One region of the Pseudoalteromonas sp. SCQQ13 genome, then DNA from elsewhere that is predicted to be linked to it. Evidence: predicted binding sites of a transcription regulator. Region 1 holds the regulator's gene; each other region holds the start of a gene.
What was found. Region 1 encodes sigma-54, which starts transcription at its own class of promoters, with help from an activator protein. Its sites were predicted from a motif close to GTTGGCACGNNNNTNGNNT; they were not measured.
Positions count from the first base shown of each region.

Region 2: I6F41_RS01480 (diacylglycerol kinase family protein) is a predicted target of sigma-54. The motif match lies at 3,071-3,089, and genes of this name have one in related genera.
Region 3: I6F41_RS16035 (EF-hand domain-containing protein) is a predicted target of sigma-54. The motif match lies at 4,342-4,360, and genes of this name have one in related genera.
Region 4: I6F41_RS05750 (EF-hand domain-containing protein) is a predicted target of sigma-54. The motif match lies at 4,592-4,610, and genes of this name have one in related genera.

Region 1 covers NZ_JADYXG010000002.1:128,383-135,976, reverse strand. The annotation lists gene I6F41_RS02350 (mechanosensitive ion channel family protein) at 1-653, shown strand, start outside; gene mgtE (magnesium transporter) at 749-2,107, opposite strand; gene I6F41_RS02340 (HPr family phosphocarrier protein) at 2,255-2,527, opposite strand; gene rapZ (RNase adapter RapZ) at 2,571-3,416, opposite strand; gene ptsN (PTS IIA-like nitrogen regulatory protein PtsN) at 3,438-3,890, opposite strand; gene hpf (ribosome hibernation promoting factor) at 3,895-4,182, opposite strand; gene I6F41_RS02320 (RNA polymerase factor sigma-54) at 4,209-5,702, opposite strand; gene lptB (LPS export ABC transporter ATP-binding protein) at 5,772-6,497, opposite strand; gene lptA (lipopolysaccharide transport periplasmic protein LptA) at 6,494-7,039, opposite strand; gene lptC (LPS export ABC transporter periplasmic protein LptC) at 7,029-7,586, opposite strand; gene kdsC (3-deoxy-manno-octulosonate-8-phosphatase KdsC) at 7,583-7,594, opposite strand, start outside.
Region 2 covers NZ_JADYXG010000001.1:342,480-350,073, reverse strand. The annotation lists gene I6F41_RS01495 (DUF4331 domain-containing protein) at 1-1,424, opposite strand, end outside; gene I6F41_RS01490 (anti-sigma factor) at 1,596-2,279, opposite strand; gene I6F41_RS01485 (sigma-70 family RNA polymerase sigma factor) at 2,276-2,800, opposite strand; gene I6F41_RS01480 (diacylglycerol kinase family protein) at 3,155-4,783, shown strand; gene I6F41_RS01475 (VF530 family DNA-binding protein) at 4,834-5,142, opposite strand; gene I6F41_RS01470 (YnjH family protein) at 5,197-5,499, opposite strand; gene I6F41_RS01465 (TIGR02647 family protein) at 5,706-5,939, shown strand; gene maiA (maleylacetoacetate isomerase) at 5,975-6,607, opposite strand; gene hmgA (homogentisate 1,2-dioxygenase) at 6,614-7,594, opposite strand, start outside.
Region 3 covers NZ_JADYXG010000024.1:37,334-44,927, reverse strand. The annotation lists gene fmt (methionyl-tRNA formyltransferase) at 1-573, shown strand, start outside; gene rsmB (16S rRNA (cytosine(967)-C(5))-methyltransferase RsmB) at 566-1,861, shown strand; gene trkA (Trk system potassium transporter TrkA) at 1,949-3,325, shown strand; gene I6F41_RS16045 (EF-hand domain-containing protein) at 3,401-3,616, opposite strand; gene I6F41_RS16040 (calmodulin) at 3,685-3,897, opposite strand; gene I6F41_RS16035 (EF-hand domain-containing protein) at 4,047-4,259, opposite strand; gene I6F41_RS16030 (flagellar brake domain-containing protein) at 4,728-5,399, opposite strand; gene I6F41_RS16025 (TrkH family potassium uptake protein) at 5,439-6,890, opposite strand; gene I6F41_RS16020 (YigZ family protein) at 6,940-7,554, opposite strand.
Region 4 covers NZ_JADYXG010000005.1:76,940-84,533, reverse strand. The annotation lists gene I6F41_RS05785 (Crp/Fnr family transcriptional regulator) at 1-315, opposite strand, end outside; gene I6F41_RS05780 (YgjV family protein) at 593-829, shown strand; gene I6F41_RS05775 (FlgO family outer membrane protein) at 853-1,521, opposite strand; gene I6F41_RS05770 (amidohydrolase) at 1,635-3,308, opposite strand; gene I6F41_RS05765 (EF-hand domain-containing protein) at 3,432-3,668, opposite strand; gene I6F41_RS05760 (hypothetical protein) at 3,676-3,912, opposite strand; gene I6F41_RS05755 (hypothetical protein) at 4,068-4,295, opposite strand; gene I6F41_RS05750 (EF-hand domain-containing protein) at 4,323-4,556, opposite strand; gene I6F41_RS05745 (sensor histidine kinase) at 4,867-6,324, shown strand; gene I6F41_RS05740 (hypothetical protein) at 6,326-6,868, shown strand; gene I6F41_RS05735 (sigma 54-interacting transcriptional regulator) at 6,871-7,594, shown strand, end outside.

The DNA of each region.
Region 1 (7,594 bases):
GTGCCGGTATTGTTGGTTTAGCGATTGGTTTTGCATTTCAAGATATGACCGAAAACTTAATAGCAGGTATTGCTATGGGTATTCGTAAGCCATTTAAACCAGGTGATGTAATAAAAACTGATGATGTGTTTGGCTCTGTGCATTCAATAAACCTGCGTAATACACTAATAGAGAGCTTTTATGGGCAGCAAATACTAGTGCCTAATAAAATACTATTTAGAAATGTATTGCGAAACTACAGCACGCTAGGCGTTAGACGCATAGAAGTGCCGGTAAGAATTTCATTAACAGAAGACATAGAAAAAGCCGCAAACGTTATTGTGGATAAAATTAATCAATTTGAGTTTGTAATACGCCAAGATGAAACGGCCGTATACGCAGAGAGTTTTGGCGACAGTAGTATTAATTTATTATTGTGGTTTTGGATTAAATACCCTGGTGAGCCAGACTTTATGACAGTACGCCACAAAGGTGTTGTGGCAGTACAGCAAGCACTAAATGAGGCTGATATTCGTATTCCATTCCCAATACGCAGTTTAGATTTTGGGGTTAAAGGTGGCGAAAACCTCGATGCAATAATAAGTAATAAAGTAAATACACAATCGTCAAAGCAAGAAGGAGTCGATGGCTCTACAATCAATAAAGAAGACTAGATAACCTGATAACCTGAACGCTGGTTAAATTATATTGCGTAAAAGTTACTTTTAACCAGCGCGTATTTACACAGTAATGTGCGCTGGTTTATTTATTAAACCAGCAACCAAGTTGCGGTGCCTAAAAAGGCAAATATACCTACTATATCGGTTACTGTAGTGAGTATTACACTGCCAGCAAGTGCAGGGTCTATTTTCATACGTTTAAGTATTATAGGAATACACGCACCCGCCACACCCGCAACAACTAAGTTCATAAACATTGCAAACGCCAGTACCGCGCCAAGCATTAAGTCCCATTGCCATAGGGCTATAACACTGGCAATTAAAACAGCCCATAAAATACCGTTTAATGCACCAATGGCGAGCTCTTTTATCATTACAAAACGTTGGTTAGTTTGGTTAATATGGCCCACTGCTATACCACGAATAACCAAGGTTAATGACTGGCTACCGGCCACCCCACCCATTGAGGGGACAATGCCGTTAAGCACGGCTAAAATAGGCAGTATTGCTAAAGTGCCTTCAAAAAAGCTGGCAACAAAAGCAGCTGCCAGAGCCGTTAATAAGTTAACACCTAGCCAAACAGAGCGTTTTTTTGAGCTTTTTAAAACCGGTGCAAAGGTATCTTCTTCATCATCAAGACCCGCTAAACCTAATAAGTGATGCTCTGCGTCTTCACGAATTACATCAACAATGTCATCGATAGTAACACGGCCAAGTAGCTGGGCGTTGTCGTCAACTACTGGGGCTGATATCCAGTTATGACGTTCAAATAACTGCGCCACTTCGCTTTCATCCATCGAAATAGGAATAGACTCACAGTCTTCATCCATTAGGTCGTGAACAATTTTTTCGGGCGAATTGGTTAGTAAGGTACTTAACGATAAAGCGCCTAAAAAACAGTTATGCTTATCGACAACGTAAAGGTCGTCGGTACCCTCAGGGAGTTCGCCGCGCAGACGAATGTAACGCAGTACCACATCTAGGGTTACATCAGGGCGAATGGTTACTGTATCTGTGTTCATCAGCGCGCCAGCAGAGCGTTCCTGATAGGAGAGTGCTTGCGTAGCACGTTCTCTATCTTGAATGTCCATGGCGCTAACCACGTCTTTATAAACCGTGTCAGGCAGGCTTCGCAGTACTTCACCTAAGTCATCGTGGCCCATGTCTTCAGTGGCAGCAGCAATGTGCTTAGGTTCCATTTGGGCAATAATGCCTAAACGTACATCTTCAGAGAGTTCTTCAAGAACATCACCTTGTACATCTGGATCAACTAATTGCCAGAGCAGGCGACGAACTTTATGCGGTGATGATTCTAGTAAAAGTGCGGTATCACAAGGAGCTGTTTTTGCCAGCATGCGCCTAACTTGAACAAACTGACCACTATTGAGTGACTTGGTCACTTGTTGTAATTGTTGTAGTGGGTAGTCTTGTTCGAAAGTTTCGGGCATTGGCGTCCTTAATTTATTTTTATAACGTTAGGGAAGAAGTTAGTCATTAACTTCGTTCAGTTTATCTTACTTTTTTTAGCCAAACTAGCTTAAGGTTTCACTAACCCTATATTTTAGCTCGTTTACTTGGTTTAAATAAAGTGCCTACTATTCTTGTTCGTTAAAGCGCTGCGCTATTAATTGGCCAACGGCATGTAAAGCATGCTCTGCATCGGGTCCTTCGCACACTACTTTTACTTCTTTACCTTGGCTGCTTTCTAGTAACATTAAAGCCAGTACGCTATCGCCAGCGGCTTCTTTTTCATCTTGAAATAAGGTAATAGATGCGTCAAATTGTACCGCTAATTGTGCTAATACGGTAGCAGCTCTAGCATGCAGGCCTAGCTTGTTTTTTATTAAAAATGTATTTTCTAAGCGCATAAGATACTCTACTTAAGCTGAACAGATGATTATTTAAATTGAATTATTTTTCTTGCTCGCGATGGCGAATTTTTACATTAGGGTGAGACATAGCAAAGCTTTCACCAATTGTTTGCGCTAAATAAACTGAGCGGTGCTGACCACCAGTACAACCAATAGCAATGGTTAAATAACTGCGATTATTACGCTCTAGGTGTGGTAACCACGTTTGTACAAAGGTTTGAATTTGCCAAGTGAATTTTTGCACAATACTATGACTAGCTAAATAATCTTTTACTGGTTGATCTAATCCAGTTAAAGGCTTGAGCTCCGGTTCCCAGTGTGGGTTTGGTAAAAAACGCGCATCAAAAACATAATCAGCACCTTTGGGAATACCATGCTTAAAGCCAAACGACTCAAAGGTAATGATAAGCTGTTTGTCTTTTTTACCGAGTATGGTTTCACGCATAGATTCAGCAAGTTGATGCACACTTAAATCGGTTGTATCAATGACATGATCAGCCCGCGTTACGAGTACATCGAGTAATTCTTTTTCTTTTTTTATTGCTAAATCTAGCGGTAGCGAATCAATCGAAAGCGGGTGCAAACGACGTGTTTCTGAATAACGGCGGATTAACGTTTGATCGTCGCTATCTAAATAAAATAACGTTGGTTTAGCAAAGTCGGGCAAGTACTCAAGGATATCGTTAAACTGCTGCTGGTCTTTAGGCAGGTTACGCACGTCTATACTAACGGCTATTTTATCGTAGTTATCAGAGACACTGCGCACTAATGAAGGCAGCAAATTTACCGGAATATTATCTACACAATAGTAACCTAAATCTTCTACAACACGTAAAGCAACTGACTTACCAGAACCTGAACGGCCACTTATAATAATTAATTCCATTTACCACCCCTTTATTAGTAACTAGGATTGATCCAAAATAACTTGGTATAACGCTTCATCAGACTTTGCCGCACGCAATTGCTTACAAAACTCTTTATCGTTTAGTTTATCAGCTATTGTGGCTAGTGTTTTCAAGTGCTGCTGGTTATCGCCATCGGGCACTATAAGCGCAACAAAAATATCAACTGGACGATTATCAATTGCATCAAAATTAATAGCGGTTTCGCTTATTAAAATTAAGGCAAGAGGCTCTTGTGCCCCGCTCATACGGCCATGTGGAATTGCTATTCCTCGGCCAATACCGGTACTACCTAGCTTTTCTCTTGCCAATAAAGCAGTGAGAATATCTTGCTGAGGTAAATACGGCATTTTTTTATGCGCGAGTTCACTGATGAATTCTAAAATTCTTTTTTTACTATTAAAAAGGACCACAGCTTTGCTGCAGTCCTGGCATATAAGTGAGCTTAATTTCATAGTGTTAGTGTCGAGCAAACTTCTCTTTGTGTTTAATTACTTGACGATCGAGTTTGTCAATCAACGAGTCAATGGCAGCGTACATATCTTGGTGTTCGGTCGATGCAAATAGCTCAGCGCCACTTACAAAAATTGTTGCTTCAGCTTTTTGACTTAATTTTTCTACATCGAGAATAACATGCACATTAGTTATGTGATCTGAGTGTCTTTGCAGCTTTGCAAATTTATTATTTACATAGTCTCTTAATGAGTCTGTAATGTCTACATGACGACCAGTTAAGTTTAGTTGCATCAGCATTTTCCTCTTTGTTGTACGTCTTAAATCAAGCTTTTACGTTGATTCGACGGGGGAATAGCCAGAGATTCGCGATATTTTGCAATTGTCCGTCTAGCTACTTTAATTCCTTGCTCAGCCAATATATCTGCAATCTTGCTATCACTCAATGGTTTGGCTAAGTTTTCTGCAGCTATCAACTTTTTAATCAGGGCACGTATGGCAGTTGATGAACATTCGCCACCATTTTCGGTGCTTACATGGCTTGAAAAAAAGTACTTAAGCTCAAAAATGCCACGTGGAGTGTGCATATATTTTTGCGTAGTGACCCGTGAAATAGTCGACTCGTGCATTTCAACTATTTCGGCAACATCGTTTAATACCATAGGTTTCATGGCTTCTGGGCCATGTTCAAAAAACGCTTGTTGCTGCTTAACAATACAATTAGTTACTTTCAGGAGTGTTTCGTTTCTACTTTCTAGGCTTTTAATAAACCATTTAGCTTCTTGTAAGTGCGAGCGAATAAATTGGCTGTCACCGCTGGATTTTACTGTACGAGACATAGCCGCATATTGGCTGTTAACACGTATTTTTGGCATGCTATCAGGGTTTAGCTCTACCACCCAGCGGCCTTTTATTTTTTTAACAGACACGTCAGGTATAACGTATTCAGACTCTTCTCTGACAATAGTATCCGCAGGCTTAGGATTAAGCGTATGAATAAGTGTCATTATTTCTTTAAGCTCTTCTTCTTTGAGCTTAGTTTTTTTCATTAACGTACGATAGTCGCGAGCAGCGAGTAAATCGATATGATCAGTTAACACCATTTTTGTTTCGTTAATATAAGGGGTGTCTTTATCAAATTGATTTAATTGAATGCATAAGCATTCTTGCAAGCTGCGAGCTGCAATACCAACAGGATCAAATAATTGAATGCGCTTTAGCACTGCTTCTATTTCATCTAGTTCTACTTCGTGTTCGTCGTCAGTTTCTTGGTTAAAGCTTGCTAAAAGGTCTTCGCAACTGAGGGTTAAAATACCAGAGTCATCTACGGCTTCAACGATAGCTATGGCAATAGCTTCGTCGGTAGGGCTAAAAGGGGTGAGCTGTAATTGCCACATTAAGTATTCATGCAGGGTTTCGGTTGATGCACCTTGATAAATAGATTCATCTTCAGGCATTGGCCCTGATGAAGAGGCAGGCGCTGCGCTCATATATTCATCCCATGATACATCCATGGCCATGTCGTCGCTTATGGTGTCTTTATTTAGTGCTTCACCGCTATCTTGCTCATACTCGCTTGGGGTGTCGTCAGCAGAGGCGCTAACAGTAATGTCATCTGCTTTTTGCTCGTTTTTACCTGCTGATTCTTCCGTGTAATCTTGTTCATCAACTTCAAGTAATGGGTTGCTATCAAGTGCTTCTTGTATTTCTTGCTGGAGATCCAAGGTACTAAGCTGCAATAAGCGAATAGCCTGTTGCAGTTGCGGAGTCATTGTAAGTTGCTGGCCCATGCGCAGCTGTAATGATTGCCTCATTTATCTCTAACAATCCTTATAAATTGATATGATTAATCTTAGCAGATGCTTATAGTAATAACATAAATATTACAGTTTGAACTGCTCGCCTAAATAAACATCACGTACTGTTTTATCGTTTAATACAAATTCAGGAGTACCAGATGCAATTAGCTCCCCATGAGAAACAATGTAGGCTTTTTCACAAACATCAAGGGTTTCCCTTACATTGTGGTCGGTAATTAGTACGCCAATACCACGATTTTTAAGGTGTTCTATAATTTTTTTAATATCGAGTACTGAAATAGGATCCACGCCAGCAAAGGGCTCATCAAGCAATATAAATTTAGGATCTGCAGCTAAAGCACGTGCTATTTCTACGCGGCGACGTTCACCACCAGATAGCGCCATACCTAAGCTGTCGCGAATATGTTGCAGGCTAAATTCGTCCAATAAACTATTTAGGGTTTCTTCCCTGGCTTGTTTATTTAGTTGCTTACGCGTTTCTAAAATAGCCATTAAATTTTGATACACAGTGAGCTTTCTAAAAATAGAAGATTCTTGTGGTAAATAACCAATACCTAAACGAGCACGGCTGTGCATAGGAAGTAAGGTAATATCGTTATCATCAATTAATATTTTACCTTTGTCGCTAGGTACTAAGCCTACAATCATGTAAAAGGTAGTGGTTTTACCTGCGCCATTTGGGCCAAGTAAACCAACAATGCTGCCAGCTTTTACTTCAAGTCCTACATTTTTAACAACTTCACGGCCTTTATAGCTTTTTGCTAATAGCTCTGCTTTTAATGTACTCATGGCTGACCTTTATTGAGTTTTTGTTCTTTTTTTACGTCTACAGGCACTAAAATAGTGTGTACCCGATCAGTTGAGTTTTCATCTTTTTCAGCACTTATAAGCTGTTGCTCTATATCATAGGTGATGCTTTTAGCCGTAATTTTTTGCCCAGCTTGAGAAATGTTTGCATCTCCTACCAGGGTTAAAAAACGTTTCGCTACATCGTAACGTACTTCGTTAGCGCTGGCGCTCATGACAGTGCCATCTGCTTGCTTTTCTTCAAAATATGCAGGGCTGCCCGTGGCAATTAATAGTTGTTTATTATCGCCAAGTTCGTCGCGCTTATGTACTTCTAAACGATCGGCGGTGATACGACGATTACCGTGAATTATCTCGACGTTTTTCTCAAAAATACCAACGTTTTCTTTTAGTTGGCCTTCTTGGCGGTCAGCACTAATAGAAATTTGATTAGCTAATGGGGAAGTACTTTGCTCTGCCGCATTACTATTAAATACAAGTATAAGCGATGGAATAATAAGTATTTTTGCAAGGTTATTGGTCATAATATAGTGTTCGCGTATGGTTAATTAGTTTTATCACCTCGGTTGTTAAATTGGCTTCAAGGCCTTTACCGGTGATCTTTAAATTCGGTCCAGTTATAATAACGGGCTGTTCGCTGCGCATAGTGAGTAGCATTATATCTACTTGAATATTGTCGGCGGTAATTTTGTCTATCATTGCGCCATCAATTAAGTTTTGGGCAGTTACATTACCCTCTAAAATTAATTGTCTTTCATCGTAAAGTGTTGCTTCATCAGCATTGATACGCCACGTTTTTTGTCTGTCGTCGTACAATATGAAAGTAGGTTTTTCGAATAAGGTAAATCCTAGCTGCTCGTAAAGCTCCGTTTTAACCGCAGTTACTTTATGGCTAATTTCACCGTTTTCGTCAAAAGCTGTTTGTTTTAGCTCAATGGCGGTGTAATCGGGTTTAGCTATTACTTCTGAGTCGGCTTTAGCAACCGTATTTACCTGAGTAAAATAAGGGTACCAAAGCCAAACCATACAGGTGATGAATAAAACGCTTAAGACTATGCGCGCTATATTCATGAACTGGT
Region 2 (7,594 bases), on a different contig from region 1:
CGACCCATAACAACTCTTAGTGCTATATCAACAACGTCATCACCTGGGCGACGGCCATTTGGAAATCCGGCTAAATCATTACCTACTACCCCAAATGTTGATTGTTCAGCTTGTGCTGTTGCTGCAATTTTAGTGTTTAAACGCAGCATTTCTGATGGCGTTACTGTTGTTTGCTGGTTAACACCGGAAAAACCAGTTAAAAATGCGGTTATAAGGTCATTACGTGGAAAGTTTGTAGGTGCAAGCGTTGCAAAATTTGTCCCTAGGGTGGTATTAACCGCATCTTTAAATAAAATATTTAATAGTTCAGGCAGTGAAGGATGCGACACATAATCTAAAAATTGGCCATCATCTTTAGGATGCGCAGTAGAGAAGGTGTCTTTATCTTTAATACCAATTACTAGCTCATTAACCAGTGGGTTACCTAAACGCGAAACTTGCGTTAATGCGCCGCCGTTAACTGCGTTATTTGCAAACTTAGCATTAGGATTTAAAATACGCGCTTGCGGTAAGCTTGCTGTTGTCCACGAACCAATTACGCCATTACCTGAGCCAACCACACAGCTTTTAGGTACTTCAATTGCTATAGAGGTAATGTTTTTATCAGCTAAATCATCGTTATCTGCCGATTGTGTTATGCCACCAGGAAAGCCCGAGCCATCACCAGCACCCGCAGCACTGTCGCCTTCAACGGGTACGTAGTTTACTAAATCAAAGGTTTTGCCTAGGTTAACTACAAAAGGGTCTTTACGTTGACCAACGAACACTTTAGCCATGCCATCACAGTTCGCAATAGCGACTTGATACATAAATTGGTCGGCATACATTTGGTAATCTTGCTTTGAGGTAAAGGTTTTATTACCTACATAATCAAGCGGTTTATTAAAAGTAGTTGAGCTAGTAGTAGTGTTACTAAGCTGTACGCTAGTGCCTGTTTTTTGCGGACCGTTGATCATTCTTACGGTGTAAGATTCACTAAAGTTAGCTGCACTATCATTACCTGCCGTAATACCGCCGACATTTTTTAGTGGTACAGATACAGTACGCTGATTGCCCTCAGGGCCTACGGTTAATTGCACACCTTGATTATTATTAGGCAACATACTTTTAAAGTTAAATGCAAAAGTAATATCTTCAACAGCGTCACCATCGTTATCAATGTGAATGCTGTAAGTAGCATCTGGATCCATGGCAAAGTAATTAGGACCACCGTAGGCATCTTGCAATGGAATGTAATTAGCAATCAAGGTAACAAAGTCACCACGACCTTGCTCATAACTATTAAAAACATAAAAATCGGTAGAGTCTAATGTTGGAAAACGACTGATATTAGGCGCTTCTCTATGGCTTGATGCTTCACTTGGTGCACTTGCAAAAGTAGCACATATAACAACTGCGAGTATTGATGGAGTAAAAGCTTTCATGACTTTGTCCTTTAGTTTTTGATTGAAGTCATTAGTAATACGAGGCAGGGTTTAAATTGGATGCAAGAAAGTTAACTTATCTTTAATTTATGTGCTTTATTTGTTAATTATTGCTATTTTTAGCTCTAATACCTTATTACTGAAAAAAGATAAAAGAGCTGTTTTTAGTAATTATAAAAGTACTAATTCGGTGGTATAGAGTACTTCGCTTGGTGAGCCGTTTGGCGAGCCGCCAATAGGTTCTAAACTTACAGCCAATAGAGCAACATTACTGGCTTTAAAGCGGCTGTTTTTAGCTAGCGTTTTGCTACCTGTTTTAGGGAGTAAGCCCAGCGATATTGGTGCGTCTTGGTCTTTTAGTATCATCCACAGCTCATAGTCTTTATCTGTTTTAGCAACAAGCTGACTACTTGCCTTAATTGATAAAGCCTGCTCATTAACATCAATAAACCATAACGGTTGCTGCGCTTTATTTTGCACTAATGCAATTTGCTGAATATTGCTAACATTAGTGGCCGGTTGCATTACTAAAAAGGCTAATACAATTGAAGCTGCTGTAGCAACAAACGACCAAGTGCGCCAAATTGAAGGTTGTGTACGAATTATTGTTTTCGTTGGTTGGGGCTGGTTTTCAATTTGTTGTAATATTTTTGGCCATAAGTCGTCACTTGGTGCTAGTGGCGTAATAGCGCTGGCTAAATTATTTAAATTTTGCTCCCACATTGTTGTGGCCTCACGTGCTTTGCTGGAGTTGAGGAGTAATCGCTGAAAACGCTTACGGGTTGAGCTTGATAGCGTACCAAGTACATATTGCCCTGCAAGTGCATTTAATACCTCGGGTTTATTATAATTCATAGGGTTAAACACCTTTGTAGCTGAACTAGTCCACGGCGGATCCAACTTTTTACCGTACCTAAAGGCGTGTCGATATGTTCAACTAATTCACTGTGGCTTAAGCCTTTGTAATAGGCCAAGTGAATCGCTTGTTTTTGCTGTGGCTCTAATTGCTCTATACAGCTTACGAGTTTGGTGTTTTCGGCATAACTTACCTCAATATCGTGCTCGTTTATATCGTCGTCGCCTAGTGATTGCTCCTTGCGCACTTTGTTGTAGCGCAGCGCATCAAGGCTTCGGTATCTAACAATGCTGATCATCCAGCTAATAACCGTTCCCTTAGATGAATTATACTCAGATGCGTTATGCCAAATTTTAATAAAAGCTTCTTGCAATACTTCTTCCGCATGCGCTCTGTTTGTTAACATATTTAAAGTTATAGCAAATAATTTTCCGCTGGTTTGCTGATAAAGATTAGCGAATGCGTGTTTATCGCCTTGAGCGGTTGAACACAAAAGGGGGAGTAAATCGTCGTTTTCCATGATTACCTTAATATTTTTATTATTAGTTAAATAAACGTGTGAGAGTTGTTTGTGGATGCAAAAACATGCTTAGATGTGCTTATAGATTAGCTGTAATACAGCTCAATACAAGTAAACAAAGAGTATTGCTGTTACTTTATACCAGTGTGAACAATTAACCTACTATAGTGTAAAAGTAGCTACGGTTTATAAGTGGGCTAATAAAAGGCTTAATAAATAAAAATTAAAATGTTAATTATCAATAACATAACTAGCGAGGAATAAGTAAATGCTGGCGTGAAATTTGCTTTTACAATATTAAGGCATGATTAATAAATATAACAACAACGAGCATATATTATAAAAGGAGAACATATGTGGGCTGCAATTAGTTACTTACTATTGGCATTTATACTCATATTTATTGGCTGGGAAGTTAACTCAATTTACTTTTCGATTGTATTTTATTGGAGTGCATTGTCACTACTTTTAGTGGGGGGCGCTTATATATTCGATATAGCAAAAGTGTTTAGAAAACGAGAAAACGGCGTTATCCCTTTTTATATTCGCTGGGCGTTTATTCCTTTTTTATTTGGCGCACAATTATACAATGCGTGGGCTCGTAAACACGATAAAGTGCCGCCTATTCAAAAGATTAATGAACATTTGTTTTTGGCATGTCGATTATTTCCCTCTGACATAGATACGCTAAAAGAAAACGGTATTACCGCAATACTTGATGTAACGTGCGAGTTTGACGGTTTAGAGTGGAGCTCTACGCAAGAAAACATTAATTATTTAAACATTCCGGTACTCGATCATAGCGTTCCTACGCATTCGCAGTTAAACCAAGCAATTAATTGGATCCATCATCATGTACAAAAAGATCGCCGTGTGGTGGTGCATTGTGCTCTAGGGCGCGGGCGCTCTGTGTTTGTAATGGCGGCCTACTTGCTTAGCCAAAATAAAGATGCCGATGTGCATCAAATACTGGCACAAATAAAAGAAACTCGCGAGACAGCTAATCTTAATAAACGCCAATTACATCACTTAGCTAAGCGCCATAAAAAAGGTGAGTTAGTAATTAAAAACAAAGCATTTTTGATTGCAAATCCAGTGTCGGGCACAAAAATGTGGCAAGACAAACAACACCTAATTATTGCTAGTTTATCGGCTTATTACGACTTAACCGTATTAACAACCTCAAAAGAAGTTAACGGCGTAGCGCTTGCTAAAAAGGCAATAAAAGAGCAGCCAGATATTATTATTGCTTGTGGTGGTGACGGCACAGTGACAGAAGTGGCCAGTGTATTAGTGCACACTAAATGCAGGTTGGGTATTATTCCGCTAGGCACGGCTAACGCATTAGCGCATGTGTTAATGGGCATAAAATCAAAATTTATTCCTGTTGAACAAGCCTGTGATTTAATTATTGATGGGCAAACAAGTTTAATCGACACAGCTTATTGTAACGACGAGCTAATGTTACTACTGGCAGGAATTGGCTTTGAACACTCCATGATTGAAAAAGCCGACCGTGAAGCTAAAAACAAATCTGGGCAACTGGCCTATTTAAATGGTTTTTTACAAGCTTTTGGTGAACAAAAAGCACAAGTATTAACGATAAAGCTTGATGATAACGAACCAACGCAAGTGAGTACCAATAGTTTTATTGTTGCTAATGCCGCACCATTTACTACTTTGCTAGCTCAAGGTGGCGGGCAGCCCGATCATAGTGACGGGCTTCTTGATGTGAATTGGTTAATACCCAATAAAGAAAATGGCACTACAGTACTGAGTATTGCCGAGCTTATGTTTAGCAGCATTACACAAACACATTTAGCTATTAATTCGCATCATACAAATGCTAAAAGAGTGGAAGTAAGTGCAGAGCAAGAGATTAAATACGTAGTAGATGGAGAGGTGAAAACTTCTAACAAATTAGTTATTACAATCTCACCTGGATCATTAAACGTTATTTGCAAAGAACAGCTAGATAAATAATACACGGCTATAAAACTATAAAACGGCGTTATTACACGCCGTTTTATTATTTATTTTTTGATCGAAGGCCAAACAAAGCCCGATGTATCAGGTGCTCTATCGGAAGTGGGCCTTGGTGCACTTTTGGGTCTACGAATTGGCTTGTTATTTATGGTATGAATATAAAGTGCTTCTACTTTATCTCGTGCCCATGGGGTTTTACGCAAAAATTTTAAGCTCGATTTAATGCTTGGTGCATCAGTAAAGCATTTAATTTTAACCTGTTCACCCAAAGTTCTCCAGCCAAGTCGTTGCTCTAACTCAACAAGTATTTGTTCTAACGTTACCCCATGTAAAGGGTTTTTAGGTTGATTATCCATAGCTACACTACTTATTTAAACTGCGCATAGTGTAACTTAATTCACTCGTAGAGGCTAATTCACTGTAATTGTAGCGGGCTTAGTAGGGTAAATAGCATTGCCTTGTTTGTCGAGTTTAAGCCAAATTAGTTGACTGTTGTTATGTTGTACAAATTTAGCCCCGCAAATAAGCGTAAATGAGTGTATTTGTATTAACGCTCCTTCGCTGTAGCGTTTATTGTCGTACCAACAACTTGTGTCGGTATTTACAAACTGATTAGCATCGATAACAGAGTGGGTTTTAATTGTATTAGCATGGCTGAGTAGCGAATAGCTTAAGCAGCTAATATAAAAACATAAGATTAATAAATGGCGCATTTTAGTCTCAAATTGTCGCGGGTTTAAAAATAATACACTAAGCTAAAAAACATGCTAGGGTAAGGTATACACAAACACCATAAAAATGCGTAATTGGGTATTTTATAGCACCTTAACATTAGACAGCTGCTTATAAAAAAGGCGCTTTCTTGACTTGGGTATATTTATATTTAGTAAAACACAGAACAATAAATAGGTGAAAATATATGCAATTTAACCAAACAATGATCGATGAATTTACACTATTAGCTAAATTTCCGCGTGAAAGTAAAATGCAGGGAATTAAACTTCATTCAGACGCAGAGCCTAGCTTGTTAAGCGCCGCACAACGTTTATTTGATAAAGGAATTATAGATAGCCCAGATGGCGGTTATTTAACTGATCTGGGCTTAGAATTAATTGACCATGTAACTGTGGTGCACAGTGCCTTACAAGGCTAATTTTCTGGGTTAATTACCTAGGCTAATTATTTAGACTAGGTTGCATCAGGTTGATTTTGTGGTGCGGCATCAATAAATGCATCGAGCTTATTACAACGCTCATAAATGGCTGCTATTTTAGGATATGCGGCCATATTTACATTAAAACGAATAGCATTAAATACCTGCGGTACTAAGCATACATCGGCAAGGCTTGGTTGCTCACCCACACAAAAAGCGTTATTACTATCAAGTAGATGCTCTACTTTTTCAAACCCTACTTCTACCCAGTGGCGATACCAAGTGTTTTTAGCCTCATCGTCTACCCCTAGTTCGTTACTTAAATACTTGAGTACGCGTAAATTATCTAACGGATGAATGTCGCAGGCTATGGCGTAACTTAAATTACGGATTTGTGCTTTTTGCCACGCGTTACCAAATAATAATGGCGTTGTGTTTGGATGGCTTTCTTCAAGATACTCTAAAATAGCCAGAGATTGCCCAAGCACACCGTCAGCTGTTTCAAGTGCTGGGAGTAAACCTTGTGGGTTTTTATCTAAGTAGGCTGCACCTAATTGTTCAGACTTTAGTAAATTAACACCAACCAATTCGTGATCAATGTTTTTTAAGTTAAGCGCAATACGCACCCGGTATGCGGCAGATGAGCGAAAATAACTATAAAGTTTCATGGTTTATTATCCTTGTGATCCAGTAAATTGCTTTTTAATTGTGCGCCAGCAATCAGTGTAGTTAGTTTGGCGCTCTTTGCCCTCAAGAGCGTATTTAGTTGGGGATATGATATAACGTGATTCAAACATAAATGCCAGCGTATTATCATAACGTTGTGGCTCAAGCTGGGCATTAGAGGCTTTGTCGAACACGTCGGCTTCAGGTCCATGTGGCGACATACAATTGTGTAGACTCATACCCCCGGGAACAAAGCCATGCTCTTTAGCATCGTAAACGCCTTCTATTAAGCCCATAAATTCACTCATTATATTGCGATGAAAGTAAGGAGGGCGAAAGGTGTTTTCGGCCACCATCCAGCGTGGAGGAAAAATAGCAAAATCAATATTAGCCACGCCTTCAGTACCTGATGGCGATGTAAGTACGGTAAAAATAGAAGGATCTGGGTGATCAAAGCTCACTGTATTCATTACATTAAAACGTGCTAAGTCATATTTATACGGCGCACTGTTACCGGTCCACGCAACTACATCTAGAGGCGAGTGGCCGATATCACAACGAAACATGTTGCCGTTAAATTTAGCCACTAATTCAAACTTACCTTCTATATCTTCAAAAGCAGCAACTGGGTATTGAAAGTCACGATCGTTGGCAAAACCGTTAGAGCCGACCGGGCCACGCTCAGCTAATTCATACTGATGGCCATAGTTTTCACAAATATAACCGCGCGCAGTCGCTGTTAATAGTTGTACCTGAAACTTTATACCACGGGGAATAACCGCTATTTCGCCCGCTTTTATGGTTAAATTACCACACTCAGTTTTGAGCAATAATTCACCTTGCTGCGGTACAAACAACATTTCGCCATCGGCATTATAAAAATAACGTCCGTCCATCGATTTATTAGCAACATAAACATGAATACCAATACCGGTTTGGCCATTTGCACTACCATTAGCGGCCATAGTAATTAAGCCATCAATAAAATC
Region 3 (7,594 bases), on a different contig from region 1:
GATGAACAAACCGGCGTCACCATAATGCAAATGGATGAAGGGCTAGATACTGGCGACATGTTACATATAAGCCGCTGCCCTATTAGTGCCACCGAAACCAGTGCCAGTTTATATACTAAATTAGCTGATCTTGGCCCTGGTGCACTTATTGACACTATTAACAACTTAGCGAATGGTAAAATAACCCCTGAGCCACAAAATGATGCCGCGGCTAATTACGCTAAAAAGCTCTCAAAAGACGAAGCCAATATTGACTGGTCTATGAGCGCGGCGCAAATTGAGCGTAACATTCGCGCGTTTAATCCGTGGCCGGTATGCTTCACCCAAATGGGAGGGCAGCCAGTAAAAATTTATCAAGCACATGTTGTAGAGCAATCAAGCAACCAGCCTGATAATAACGGGCGCGTTCTGTCGAGCGACAAAAATGGCGTTATTGTAGGTTGTGGCGAACATGCTTTATGTATTACGCAATTACAACCGCAAGGTAAAAAACCAATGGCAATTAACGACTTTTTAAATGGTCGTAGTGACTGGGTTACTCCTGGCACAATATTAGGCGAAAATAATGAGTAATGTTCCAAACGTACGAGCGCTTGCCGCTGAAACTTTATATAACGTAGTTGATAAAGGCGCTTCGCTTAATCAAGAACTACCATTTGCCAGCCAAGGCTTGCCACCTAAAGATAAAGCCCTGCTACAACAAATTTGCTATGGCGTTTTACGCTATTTACCAAGCCTTGAAAACTACTGCCAACATTTAGTTGAGGAGCCGTTAAAAGGTAAGCGTAGAATATTTCAGTTTTTATTGTATGTGGGCATTTACCAACTACAACACATGCGTGTTCCACCACATGCGGCAATTTCAGAAACTGTAAATGCACTACAACAATTGCGTGCTTTGGGTTTAAAAGGACTTATTAACGCTATTCTACGTAGTTTTCAGCGCCAACAACTTGAGCTTGAAGAAAAAGCCAAACTTATTCCGGTGTGTTTATACAATCATCCAAACTGGTTTATCAAACAAGTTAAAGAAGCTTATCCTGATAGTTGGGAAGATCTGCTTGCAGAAAACCAACAGCAAGCGCCTATGTGGCTGCGTGTAAATCAAGCGCAATACAGCACGCAAGAATACAGCGATATGCTAACAGCTAACGATATTGAGCATACACTTAACCCTGATTTTATAGATGGGATAAAGTTAGCTAAACCACGAGATGTATTTTCATTACCCGAGTTTGATACCGGTGCTTGTTCTGTACAAGATGCTGCTGCACAGTTAGCTGCGCGCTTTTTAGAGCCTAAAGATGACGACACTATTTTAGATGCCTGCGCCGCGCCGGGTGGCAAAACCTGTCATATTTTAGAATTGGCCGATGCTGAGGTACTTGCCCTTGATAGCGATGCAACTCGCCTAGAGCGTGTTAAGCAAAACTTAACTCGTATAGGCTTAGGTGCCGACCTACAATGTGGTGATGCATCACAACCACACACTTGGTGGGATGAAAAACAGTTTGATCGTATTTTACTCGACGTACCTTGCTCGGCTACCGGTGTTATTCGCCGCCACCCCGATATAAAGTGGTTGCGTCGTGCATCAGACATTGCCGATTTAGCAGCATTACAAGGCGATATACTCGATAGTATTTGGCCGCTTCTAAAGCCAGGTGGCACCTTGGTATACGCTACTTGTTCAGTACTCCCTCAAGAAAACCAACAACAAGTTGCTAAGTTTTTAGCTAATAACAATGATGTTGAGCATATTCCTCTACATGATAAAGACACGCCCACCACACCTGGTTTACAGTTACTTCCTGGTGAAAGCGATGGCTTTTATTACGCTAAACTAGTTAAAAAAATATAACCTATACAGCACACAACAATTAGCTATCTATCTTATTTTAGATAGCTAATACTTCATAGCAATAGGTACTTATAACACTGGTAAATAATGAAAATAATCATACTCGGAGCTGGCCAAGTAGGCGGCACACTAGCTGAAAATTTAGTTGGTGAACAAAACGAAATAACGGTCGTTGATATTGACGGCAACCGCTTACGCGAGCTTCAAGATAAGTATGACCTACAAGGCGTTGCTGGTCACGGCGCTCACCCAGATGTACTTCGCAGAGCCGGTGCGGAAGACGCCGATATGATTATCGCGGTAACCAGTTCAGATGAAGTAAACATGGTTGCCTGCCAAGTTGCGTATAGTATTTTTAATACCCCGACTAAAATAGCCCGAATTCGTTCTGAGCAATATTTAAAGTATCGAGAAAAGCTGTTTCATAACGATGACTTGCCGGTCGATCACTATATTGCTCCTGAGGCATTAGTAACTAAGTACATTCGCCGCTTAATAGACTACCCAGGCGCATTGCAAGTGCTGCAGTTTGCCGATGGCATGCTCTCTTTGGTTGCTGTAAAAGCTTACTATGGCGGTTTATTAGTAGGTTATGCGCTATCTACGCTTAAACAGCATATTCCCAATGTGGAAACTCGTGTAGCCGCTATTTATCGCCAAGGAAAAGCGATAAAACCTCTAGGCACAACAATTATTGAAGCCGATGATGAAGTGTTTTTTATAGCAGCCACTAAACACATCCGCGCCGTTATGAACGAACTCCAAAGGTTAGAGCGTTCATATAAAAACATTATGATTGCTGGTGGCGGTAATATAGGCGCAGGCCTAGCGCGCTCACTGGAAAAAAATCACAGTGTAAAATTAATTGAGCGCAGCAAAGAGCGCGCCGAGCAACTCTCTGAAATGCTCGACAACACGATTGTTTTTTGCGGAGATGCGTCAGACCAAGAGCTATTGTCAGAAGAGCATATAGATCAGGTTGATGTGTTTATTGCTGTAACCAACGATGATGAAGTAAATATAATGTCGGCCATGCTAGCAAAACGTATGGGCGCACAAAAAACCATGGTACTTATTCAACGCAGTGCATACGTTGACTTAGTACAAGGCGGCGATATTGATATTGCAATTTCACCACAAGAAGCCACTATTTCGGCATTACTTACTCATGTTCGCCGCGGCGATATTGTTAACGTATATTCACTACGCAAAGGTGCAGCTGAAGCTATTGAAGCTGTTGCCCATGGTGATGAAAATACATCTAAAGTAGTTGGCCGAACTGTAAGGGATATAAAACTCCCAGCAGGTACTACTATTGGTGCTGTAGTACGTAACGACGACGTGCTTATTGCCCACGACGATACCATTATTATGTCGGGCGACCATGTCATCATGTTCTTAATTGATAAAAAGCACATTAATATTGTAGAAAAACTATTTCAGGTGAGCGCCATATTTTTATAGCAGTACATTGTGGGTATTTTAAACACAAAAAAGCAGCTTAGTTAAGCTGCTTTTTTAATATAGGGTACTAAAGCTTTATTGTACTTTGGCAAACTCTTCTTTAGAAAGTTCGCCATTACCGTCAGTATCTAGCTGATCAAATATTTTTACTAACTGTGTATTTGCCGCAGCTTCTTGCTGAGAAATAACACCATCGCCGTTGGTATCAAAAGAGGCAAAATCCACTGCTGCATAGGCTGCTGCTGAAGACGCTAAAACTAAAATCGCAAGTGATGTATTTAATACTTTCATAATAATCTCCTAAAAATGAGAGGTCCTTCTCAGAAATCCCTGGCTGTGAAAAATAACCGAAAAAGTAATTAGTAGTTAGCAAACTCTGCTTTAGAAAGCTCACCGTTACCATCTGTATCTAACTCTGCAAATTGTGCGATTAAATCGGAATCTACCGACGCTTCACTTTGGCTAATTGCGCCATTACCATCTACATCAAGGGTATCAAAATCACTTGCTGCAAAAGCGGCTGATGACGATGCTAGAGCGATAAGTGCGAGTGCTTTATTTAACTGTTTCATAATTTAATCCTTTACTATGTTATTCAATGCTTTATCAAAAAATTAGATATACTAAGGTTTATACTTTCCTTGTTATTCTTTTTCATAAGCTCCCTTGCTTACTTAGGTTGTCTTTGGCAACACAGAATTTTATCAACCTTGCATTTTGCTTATGCTTTAGAAAATTCTTCTTTTGATAACTCACCGTTTTGGTCAGTATCAAGCTCTGAGAAAATACTCATTAACTCTGCATCAACAGCAGCTTCGCTTTGACTAATTGCGCCATTACCATCTACATCAAGGGTATCAAAATCACTTGCTGCAAAAGCGGCTGATGACGATGCTAGAGCGATAAGTGCTAACGTTTTATTTAATGTTTTCATAATCAATCTTCCTTCAAAGTTTATGTTAACTGCGATTAAGTGCTTCACTTTAAATCACGTTTAATGCAATACAGCTTAACTATTACAACTTCGATGCCAACATTTAAAACATCAATAACTTCAATTAGTTAAAGGTAACATGCACTTAAAGGTGATAATTAACTGTCTATTTTTGTTGCCTTTTTGCAACACACTTTAAGCCCAAACAATAAGTTCGAACAAATTCAATGCCTTACAAAAAGCAAAAAACGCCACAGATTATAAATACACACTGTAAGGAGACTGTTTAGCTGGGGTATTCAACTCGGTTACAGCTGAATAATTTTTGAAATGAAAATAACCAATAGCTTTTATTTTTATAAATAATTGTTTTTTATCGATTATTTTATTTTTATCAATGCAGGTATGCGTTATTTAAAATTAAATTTAATAAATCGCTATTTTGTTGCAAAATAGCGAAATGTACAGTTACTCGGTTTCTGATTGGAGTATTGAAGGGTCAATAAAGTGATCCCCCATAAAGCTTTTCATTTCTTCTTCGCTGGCTAATAGCTTTATTCCACAGTAAGCACCTTGAACGTGTTCTTTCACGCTACAAATTTCTCCCTGAAAGTCTTTAACTTGCTTATTACTGCTATCGAGGATGATTGAGCATTGCATCCCTTTAATGTTTTCGGCCTGGGCTTTGTCTTTAAGATCAAACTTTACGCCCGTTAGCGAAATATCTTTAATTACCCCGTCGAGTATCCTGTCATCACTAAGTTTTAGCTTGGCCGATAATAAGGTAGGTATACGAGTTTGCGAGCGTAAATCGAATAACTGCACTTGCTTTGGGTAATTAATAAAAAGTAAGCGTGCGGGATGAGATGCAACTGACATTATTTGCTGACGAAAAGCGATAACCTGCCCACCACTTCCCTCTATTAGTGCTCTTACTACCACCATTACCCCATCGTGCAGGTAGTCGCTTGCTGTAGGCAGGCGCTTTGAGCTCGGATAGTTTAAAATAATAAATCGATTTTCGAGCAAACCTATAAACTCTGTTTTTACACGCTTGCTGGCTGTTGGTGTTAAAATTTCAAGATCAACCATGGCACCAGACATTATTTGGTGTAACTTTTCTAGGTTAGTTGTTGGCATATCCTTTTCCCTAATACTCTTTATAAACTAACAATTAAATTATCCGCGCCAAAATGTAGGCGTAAACAGCACTAATAAAGTAAATATTTCTAAACGGCCAAATACCATAGCAATGGTAAGCAACCATTTAGCACCATCACTAATAGACCCATAGTGCGATGCAACATCTCCTAAGCCCGGGCCAAGGTTATTTAAACACGCTGCAGTAGCAGAAAATGCTGTAATGTTATCCATACCGGTTCCCATCAGCGCTAGCATAATAATTATAAACACCAATGCGTACGCTGAGAAAAACCCCCATACAGCTTCTACTACTTTGTCTGGCAACGCTTTGCTGCCTAACTTGATAGAATATATAGCCCGAGGATGCACTAGCCTATTAAGCTCTCGCACGCCTTGTAAGTATAGTAAGAATACGCGCACCACTTTCATACCGCCACCGGTAGAGCCCGCACAGCCACCTATAAAGCTCGAAAATATAAGCAGTATTGGTAAAAATAATGGCCAAGCCGAAAAGTTATCGGTGGCAAATCCTGCCGTACTGCTAATTGAAACAGCATGAAATAGCGCTTGGTCGAGTGTTTCATCGCCATTGGCATACACTTCATGAGACGAAAGCACGGTAAAGCAAATAACCACCAGCGCTAACTGAATACATAAAAACACTTTAAACTCAGGGTCGCGAATATAAACACTGATATTTCTACTTGCTACCGCAGCGTAATGCAGTGAAAAGTTAATGGCTGCAATAATTAAAAAGAACACACAAATAAAGTTAATTACTGGGCTATCAAAATGCCCCATAGAGGCATCATAAGTAGAAAACCCACCAATGGCGACCGTTGAGAACGCATGGCTTATTGCGTCAAACCAATCCATACCTGCAATCCAATATGCCAAGGTACACGCAAGCGTAATTGACACATATATATACCAAAGGTGCTTTGCGGTGTCGGCAATTCGCGGGGTCATTTTAGAGTCTTTTACTGGCCCTGGTATTTCGGCGCGATATAGCTGCATACCACCAACCCCTAGCATAGGTAAAATAGCAACCGCCAATACAATGATCCCCATACCGCCAAACCACTGTAGTTGTTGGCGATAAAATAATACCGATTTAGGCAAGTACTCTATACCGGTTAGTACCGTTGCTCCGGTGGTGGTTAACCCCGAAAACGCTTCAAATACCGCATCAGCCAGTGATAGGTTTGGCTCTTGTAAAAATATCAGCGGTAAGGATGCAAACGCGCCAAGTACCAACCAAAACAACACAACAATTAAAAACCCTTCCCGCGCTTTTAAATCGCCATCTTCGTGGCGGTTAGGGTAATAAGCCATTAAGCCAATAGTGACACTAAAAATAAAAGCCAAAACAAAAGGAACACCACCACCGTCTTTATAAATTAAAGACACGATTGCCGGAGGCACCATGGTAATACTAAACAGTGCAACAAGTTGCCCAAGGATTTTTATAATGGTACGAAATTGCATTTAGCGTATCGCTTTTATTATTAGTAAGTTTAACGAGTAAGATATTGTCTTACTCTTTAATGGTTAACTCAACCGCGCCGTGGCTTAAATCAAAAATATCTTTAATTGCTTGCGTCGCTTGGCGGCTATCAATAGTAATAACCCATTCAATATTAGCAGTAAATTGCTTATCGATGTTAAGCACTTGATACTTCGTTTTTAATAGTTGCTCAATAACGCCTTGCATACTGTATTCACTACTACCAATTAGCTCAATACTTGGCACTTTATTTATCGTTGATAAGTTAGCTAATGCATTATTTAATGTGCCTCCATAAGCACGTACTAAACCGCCTGTACCTAGCTTTATACCACCAAAATAACGCGTAACCACAGCGGTAACTTCACCAAGCCCTGAGCCCATAAGCACATTTAACATAGGTTTACCGGCGGTGCCATTTGGCTCACCATCATCCGAAAACCCATACACATGGCTTCCTCCTGGTTTACCCGCTACGTGAGCCCAGCAATTATGCCGTGCATCGGCATACTTAGTTTCAATACTTTTTATAAACGCTTTAGCTGAACTTAAATCTGGGGTATGTGCAATATGCACAATAAAGGTGCTTTTTTTAATCTCTTCTTGATGAAAAGCATCTGCTGCTGGGTATTTATATTCTGACATTCGTTGATGAACCAAGTTATAAACCAAAAAATGGGGCCAA
Region 4 (7,594 bases), on a different contig from region 1:
CGCACGCCAATGCTTTAACTCAATTAAATTATAAGTTACATCGCTAAAACAGGTTACTGTATAAATACAGGGGTTATTATTGAGCGCTTCTATTTCACCAATGAGGGTGTTATTGCAATCGAGTTGACCAAGCAGCAGGCGTCGTCCGTTACCTACATCGTAACTAAACGACACAGTTCCGCTGCGCACAAGTACCAACTTAGTTAAAGGCTGGTCTTGTTGTATTAATATTTCTTTTTTTGATTGCTGATAACTACTACCGGCAAAGGTAAGTAGTTGTTCAACAAGATAACTGGAAAAATGGTATTGAAACATCAATCATACTCTTCGGACAATTGTCCTATTTATTGCACCTTAATGGCGATAGCATCAAAGCTCTAAGAAATTATGTTAAATTAATTAACATATCAGGTGCTGCTAATATAATGGGCTGGCACTGTTGGACTAATTATTTGAGCAGTATAGCTGCTGATAACCAACAGAGTTTTAAGCCATTTATAGGTTAACTTTTATTTAGCTGTTACGTTGCTGTACAGATTCAATGTACTAAAGTTTAATATGCAATGCTAACCTAAAGCCTAGGAGAGAACAATTGAGTTGGGAATATTTAGGTTATATAGCATCTGCTTTACTGGTTGCATCGTTAACAATGACCGACGTGGTAAAGCTGCGTTGGTATAATTTATTTGGGTGTATCGCCTTTACTATTTATGGCTTAGCTATTGGTGCAGTACCCGTTGCCTTTACTAACGGCTTACTCGCGTTTGTAAACGCGTATCATATTATTAAATTATACCGTAATAAACAGCCAGAGCCTAAAAAGGATTAGTCTAAGCTAATCCTTTTTAGTTTTTATAAGATTACGTCAAGCGCTATGCCGTCAACGCGGCGAGTGGGATATAACGACTCAACCACAAAGCTAGGCACAAATCCTTTAGCCGAAGACACCACTACCTTTGACTTAGCGCCAATAATACGTGCGTTTACAATAACACCGCGATTGGTGTAAGTAAGTGTGCCAGTTAAAGTGTATTCAATATGCGGGTAGCCTTTAATTTCTCGACCATTACGACTAAATGAAAAGTCGCCATTTGGGGTTACATGTACAGTACCTGTGTGTTTGTAATCTACAACAGATAATCCAAACTCTTGTAGTTCAGTAATAAAGCTCTCAGCTAAATGGTTACCAAAAATATTAGTTGTTTGTAGGTTATCATCTAAATTTACAAAAGAAGTAATGGCAATAGGGGTATTACTATTTATGTAATTCATATTTTCAATTAGCTTCATGGCTAATTGTTCGGTGTAATTACTAAGTAATTTACTGCTATTTATTGGGCGGTAATTTTTTTCTGGAAACTGCCAGTTACTCACGCGAGGCGAGTCATTTTGAACGTGCCTTTTGTTATGAGAATAGTCATTATGAGGAGCGTGACCATTGTAAACAGGGTGACTAGAACAAGCTGAAAGTGAAAGGGTAAAAAGTGCCGATAAAGTAAGAGATATTTTTTTAGATAACATGTTTTCTTCCTGAAACATAAGGGGATTTTTAAATACCCCATTTTATCGACACACTTTTTGATTACTTTAATTAAATTTTATCATTAATTTATTATTTTCAGTTTGTATTCAGTTTATTGCGCAGTCACAGCCTCTTTTTCGTAACGAAGTTTGCCTGCAATCCATGTTTGTAATACGTTTATTTTATATAGTTCATCAACCGGGGCTTTAAAATAATCTTTATCTATTAAAATAAAGTCGGCCCACTTTCCTTGCTCTAAACTACCCACTTTAAACTCTTGATGCGCTGCATAAGCGCCGCCTAGGGTAAAAGCACGCAGTGCGTCTTCACGGCTTAATACTTCGCTAGCGCGCCAGCCCTGGGTTGGTTGTTGGTTGTGATCCATACGAGTAATTGTTGCATACAAGCCATCAAAAGGATTTGCCAATTCTATTGGGTAGTCAGATCCTGCTGCAATCACTGACCCTTGTTTTAAAAAGGTTTGCCATGCATAAGCACCCGCTAATTGCTTTTCGCTTAAGCGTTGTTCTGCCATGTGCATATCAGAGGTGGCATGCACTGGTTGCATTGAAGGAATAATTTTTAATGTTTTAAAGCGCTTAATATCATCAAGCGTTACTATTTGTGCATGCTCCATACGGTTACGTAGTAAAATTCCGCCGGTTGCTTTAAATACATTTTTATAAGCATCTAATACAACGTGGTTAGCTTTGTCGCCAATTGCATGGGTGTTGGCACTAAAACCGCTTTTAAAACTAAGCGTAAATAGCTCTTCTAGTTTTTGCTGGGTTTCGAGCATTAAGCCATGGTGGTTTTTTCTGTCGGCATAATCCTCAATTAGCGCCGCGCCACGCGAACCTAATGCGCCATCAGCATAAACCTTAACGCTGCGAATAGACATAAAGTCGTTGGCATCTTGGTATCGACCTGCTTTTAACATAGTTTTTAAATCAGGACTCGCGCCACTGAGCATTGCCACAATACGCAGTGGTAAATTGCCTAGTTCACCGCGTTCTTTGTATAATTCCCAAGTGGTTTTATCTATACCCGCATCATGGGTTGAGGTAATCCCTAAACTTAATAAATGATTACCGGCAGCATCTAAAGAGTCACTAAGAGTTTGTTTTGATGGTTTTGGCATAAATTGTTTAATTAACGATTCTGCTTTATCTACAAATATACCAGTAGGATTGCCAAATTCGTCTTTAATAATTTCGCCGCCTTCTGGCGATTGGGTGTTTGCAGTAATGCCCGCAAGCTCTAGGGCTTTGCTATTTACCCAAATAGCGTGGCCATCAATTCTCGATAGTACAATAGGGCGATCGCTCACTATTTTGTCTAAATCGGCAGCGGTAGGAAACTGCTTTTTTTGCCACAGCTCTTGATTCCAGCCACGGCCAATAATCCAACCTTGTTTGTTATTTGCAAATACCTTGAGTTTATTAGTAACTTCATCAATAGAAAGCGCACCGCGTAAATCTAATTGTGACAGGTTATTACCTAAACCAATAATGTGACCGTGTGCGTCAATTAAACCCGGTAGTAGCGTATTGCCATGAGCGTCAATAAGCTTGGCATCAGGAAAGCTATTTTTTAGCGTATCGCCGCCAAGTTTAACTACTTTACCGTTTTTTATAACTAAAGTAGAAAACTGCTGCACTTCACCTTTGTACAAAGGTGTGTAGCCGTTGGCGTTGTAAATAACTTTAGTTTGCGCAACCGCAAGGCTTGAGCCTGCGCAAAGGCAAGCGAGTAGCAAAGGTTTGATTATTTTTTTGAGTGGCATAGTGAGCTTATTTTTATTGTTAATGGCTTTAACATAACAAACTCACTTTTATAATACCAACCACTTGAGGTGGTTGGATTGTTATTTGTGCAGAGTAAGCCAGTTAATTTATTGGTAAATTAATTACTGACTTGCATAAAGTGTAAATTCGCTTAAAGAAAGGTGGCCGTCTTTGTCTTTATCGTAACTTGCAAAACGAGACCATAGGGCAGGGTCACTGGCTGTTTCTGCTCGGCTTAATAAGCCGTTTTGGTTACGATCAAATTTTTCAAATTGCTTGGCAATGTTATTGCTGCTGGCAAAGCTTGGTGTGCTACAAATACTAAGCGCAACGAGCGCTATATAGCTTATATTTTTCATAAATTACTCAGTAGAGGTTATTCGTAAGATAATTTTTAAATTCAACCAATGAAATTTTATTATCTTGGTTTTTATCCCATTTGCTAAAGTTGTTTAGTAAGTGCGGTTGAGCCTCAAGCTCATGGTGAATTAAATAGCCGCTTTGATCTGTATCAAGGTGATCAAAACGTTGCTTTACATCAAGTGCTAATGAATTAAAGCTTAGTAATAATAAGCAACTAACTAAACAAGCGCGTATCTTCATGGTGCTCCTTCGCAAAGCTCATTTTAATGTCATTCGTAATAAAATAAAGTACTTGCCATAATTTAACGCCCAACATTAAATCCATTTACACACTCCCTCAGGGGTTATAGCAAATACTTTTAATTAATTTTACAAGACCAAACTTGAATTTAAACTTAAGGCTTAAACGCCTCAAACTCTTTTTTAGAGATCATTTCATCGTTATTTTCATCTAAATCAGAAAACTGTTTCATTACTTCTTTATCTTTTTTGGCTTCGGTAATAGATATTTTTCCATCCATATTTTTATCTAAAAAAGCAAAACGAGCATTAAACGATGAAGCCAGGGCAGTAGCACTAATAACTAAAAACAGTAACGAAAATGCGGCTATAAGCTGTTTCATAAAAAACTCCTTTTGTTACTAGGTTAGTTACTTAATAAACTGTTTAAACTCATCTAGCGACAGCTGACCATTTTGATCAGTATCTATTTGTGAAAAGTTTTCATGAAGTACGGCGTCCTCACCAGCTTCAGCTTCGCTGAGAGTACCGTTACTGTCTTTATCAAGTTCATTAAAAGTAGCTTGTACATCCATTGCCAGCGCGTTAGCGCTCAAAAAGCCTAGCGCAACGATTGGCATAATAATTAAAAAGCGATTACTCATGGTCATTTCCTTATAAGATAAACTTAGATTAACTATTACAAAAACGATGCCAATTATTTTTATCCTTTAAATTCAGTTGCTTATGGTTTTTGGTGTTATAGGTTAAGCAAGTTTTACAGGTATCTGTGTGTTTTTTGCAACGAAATTTGGCTTATAAATAAAGAAGCAATACAAATCAAAGAGTTGAGTTGTTGCTGTTTGGCAACAGGCAGCTTTACAGTACGAATAACAGATATATAAATTGATTCAGCTAGTGTATAACTTAAACGCTTAATAATAGGCTGTTTAAAGTTACTAAAGGATGGATGCAATGCCAGCAGCGATGGCTGAAAAATACAAAGCAATACTTAATTGGCGCCCTAATTTAATTAGCCAGTTTGTAATGAGCATGTTGCTGTCGTTATTACCCTTATCGTTAGTGGTTATTGTATTTTTAAATGCGCTTAATAAGCAGTTAGCTGTAACTCAGCAAATTGTTAGTAATAACTACCAAGTAACTAAATCGTTTAATATTTTAAAACAAGAACTCAATAGTTTAGAGCGCGCTACTCGGCAAAATTGGGTACTAAAAAGTGAGTCACTCGATACGCTCATAGTTGATAAGTGGCAAGCATCGCTACAAAGTATTGAAGATCTTACACGTGTAGCGCCCAGTAAAAGTCACACCGCACAATGGCAGCGTTTAACGAATACTCTGCAACTAGCACACACTCAACTTGTTGAACAAAAACAACAGCAGGTAGCCTTATTTTTACCTATTAGCGATTTACTCGCCGAACTTACCTTATGGTTACGCGATAAAAGCGAAACCCAAATTACTAATAATCAAAAAGAAATAGCGCAGTTACAAACTTCATTTATTAACTGGCTGGTGGCGCTAATTCCGCTAACACTCTTAGTAGGAGGCGGTTTTTTGTGGCGTATAAGTGGCCGCTTAAAAAGCCTGACTAAAATTATTGGTAAATTAGGGCAAGGTGACTGGCAACAAAAAATAGCCGTGCAAGGCTCAGCAGAGCTAGTTGAATTAGGTAATAAATTACAATGGGTGCAAGCTCAGTTACATATACTTGAGCAGCAAAAAGACACCTTTTTACGCCACGTTACCCACGAACTTAAAACACCTCTAGCCTCAATGGTCGAGGGCACCGACTTGCTCAGCGATGAAATAGTTGGCCCTATAACTAAAGAGCAACGCGCAGTACTTGAGCTTATTAGCCAGTCTATGGTGCGCCTTCGTACTATGATTGACAGCCTACTTAGTTATAACGCGATTCGTACTAGTAAAGACAGCGTAAGTGAGGTTGAGTTTAATCATTTAATTAATAAAATTAATAGTCATTTTGAGCACCGCCTAACAGCCCGAGAGCAAACCCTTATTTGGCATAACAACTTACCTAATAAGGCGCTTGCGTTACCTGGGGAGTTAATTGAAATGATTTTAGTGCAATTAATTTCTAATGGCTTAAAGTTTTCACAACACGGGCAGGCAGTATCTATAGCGTTAACCTTTGAGCACAGTAAGCTAAAAATGGCGATAAGCGACGAGGGATGCGGAATTAAAGAGCACGAAAAAGCACATGTTTTTAGCGCATTTTATCAAGGTAAGCATAGCAAAAATGTTACGCTACAAGGCAGTGGCTTAGGCTTAACTATTGTTAAAGAGTCAGTAGAGCAATTAAACGGACAATTATTAATAGAGCAAAATGAACCCCAAGGTTGTCGATTTTTAATTACGCTTCCCATAATAACAAATCAAGGAGTTAACTAGCATGACCTCGCGTTTAATGGCTATTTTATGTGTGTGTGGCAGTGCCATCATTTTATCGGGGTGCAAAACTAATAACCCCCAACAGCAAGTGGTTGATAGCCCAGTGGCGCAAACTCAAACTAAAGTAACGAGCGATAAAAACAGCCAGCCAAGCCCAAAGCCTCGGCCTAAAAGCGATCCTATGTATCCCCCTGCGGAGCAAGTAATAGCCTGGCATGCTAATAAATGTGGTGGTTTTAAGTTAACCCCAGATAACAAAGATTTTGTTGGCGAAAAAGAACTAAAAAACTTTTTTCAATTTATGTGTTTAAACACTAGTAGCGATCCTAATACGGTAATGAGTAAGTTACTTAAACTTGACCAAGCTTACTATTGGCCAGACGATATAAAACAGTATTTATGGCTACAAAAACAACAAGTAACACTACAAATAAATGCTAAAAAAGAGCAGCAAGCACTTAATAATAAAATGCAACAAACGCTCTCGTCATTAGCAACCATAGAGCAGCAACTGTTATTACGCGAAGAAACTAAGGAGCAGTAGTTATGCCAGCAATAAAACCGCAAGGTGCAAAAGTATTATTAGTGGATGACGATGCCAGCTTATTAAAATTGCTCGCTATTCGTATCGAATCAAAAGGCTACGAGGTTACCACCTGCGAGAGCGGCCTAATTGCGTTACAAATATTAAAAAGCCAAGTGTTCGATGCCGTAGTAACCGACCTGCGCATGGACGAAATGGATGGCATGGCACTGCACCGCCAATTGCAAAGCCGCTATCCGGCATTGCCCGTTATTATGATGACAGCGCATGGCTCTATTCCTGATGCGGTAGAGGCTACCAAACAAGGCATTTTTGCATTTATTACCAAACCAATAGATAAAGACGAGTTATTCGACAGCTTAGCAAAAGCGATAGAAATACACGGCGTAAATGCCGATGAAATAATACCCACTAGCAATATAGTTACTCGTAGCGGCGCTATGCTACATTTGCTAGAGCAAGTTAAACTGCTAGGGCCAACGCAAGTTAACGTATTAATATCGGGAGCCAGTGGTACGGGTAAAGAGTTATTAGCTCAAGCTATTCATCAGCATAGCCATGTAAGTAAAGGCCCATTTGTAGCGATAAACTGCGGCGCAGTACCGGGTGAACTGCTAGAGTCAGAATTATTTGGTCATAAAAAAGGCTCGTTTACTGGGGCAATAAAAGATCACCAAGGACTGTTTCAACAAGCTGAGGGAGGCACCTTATTTTTAGATGAAATAG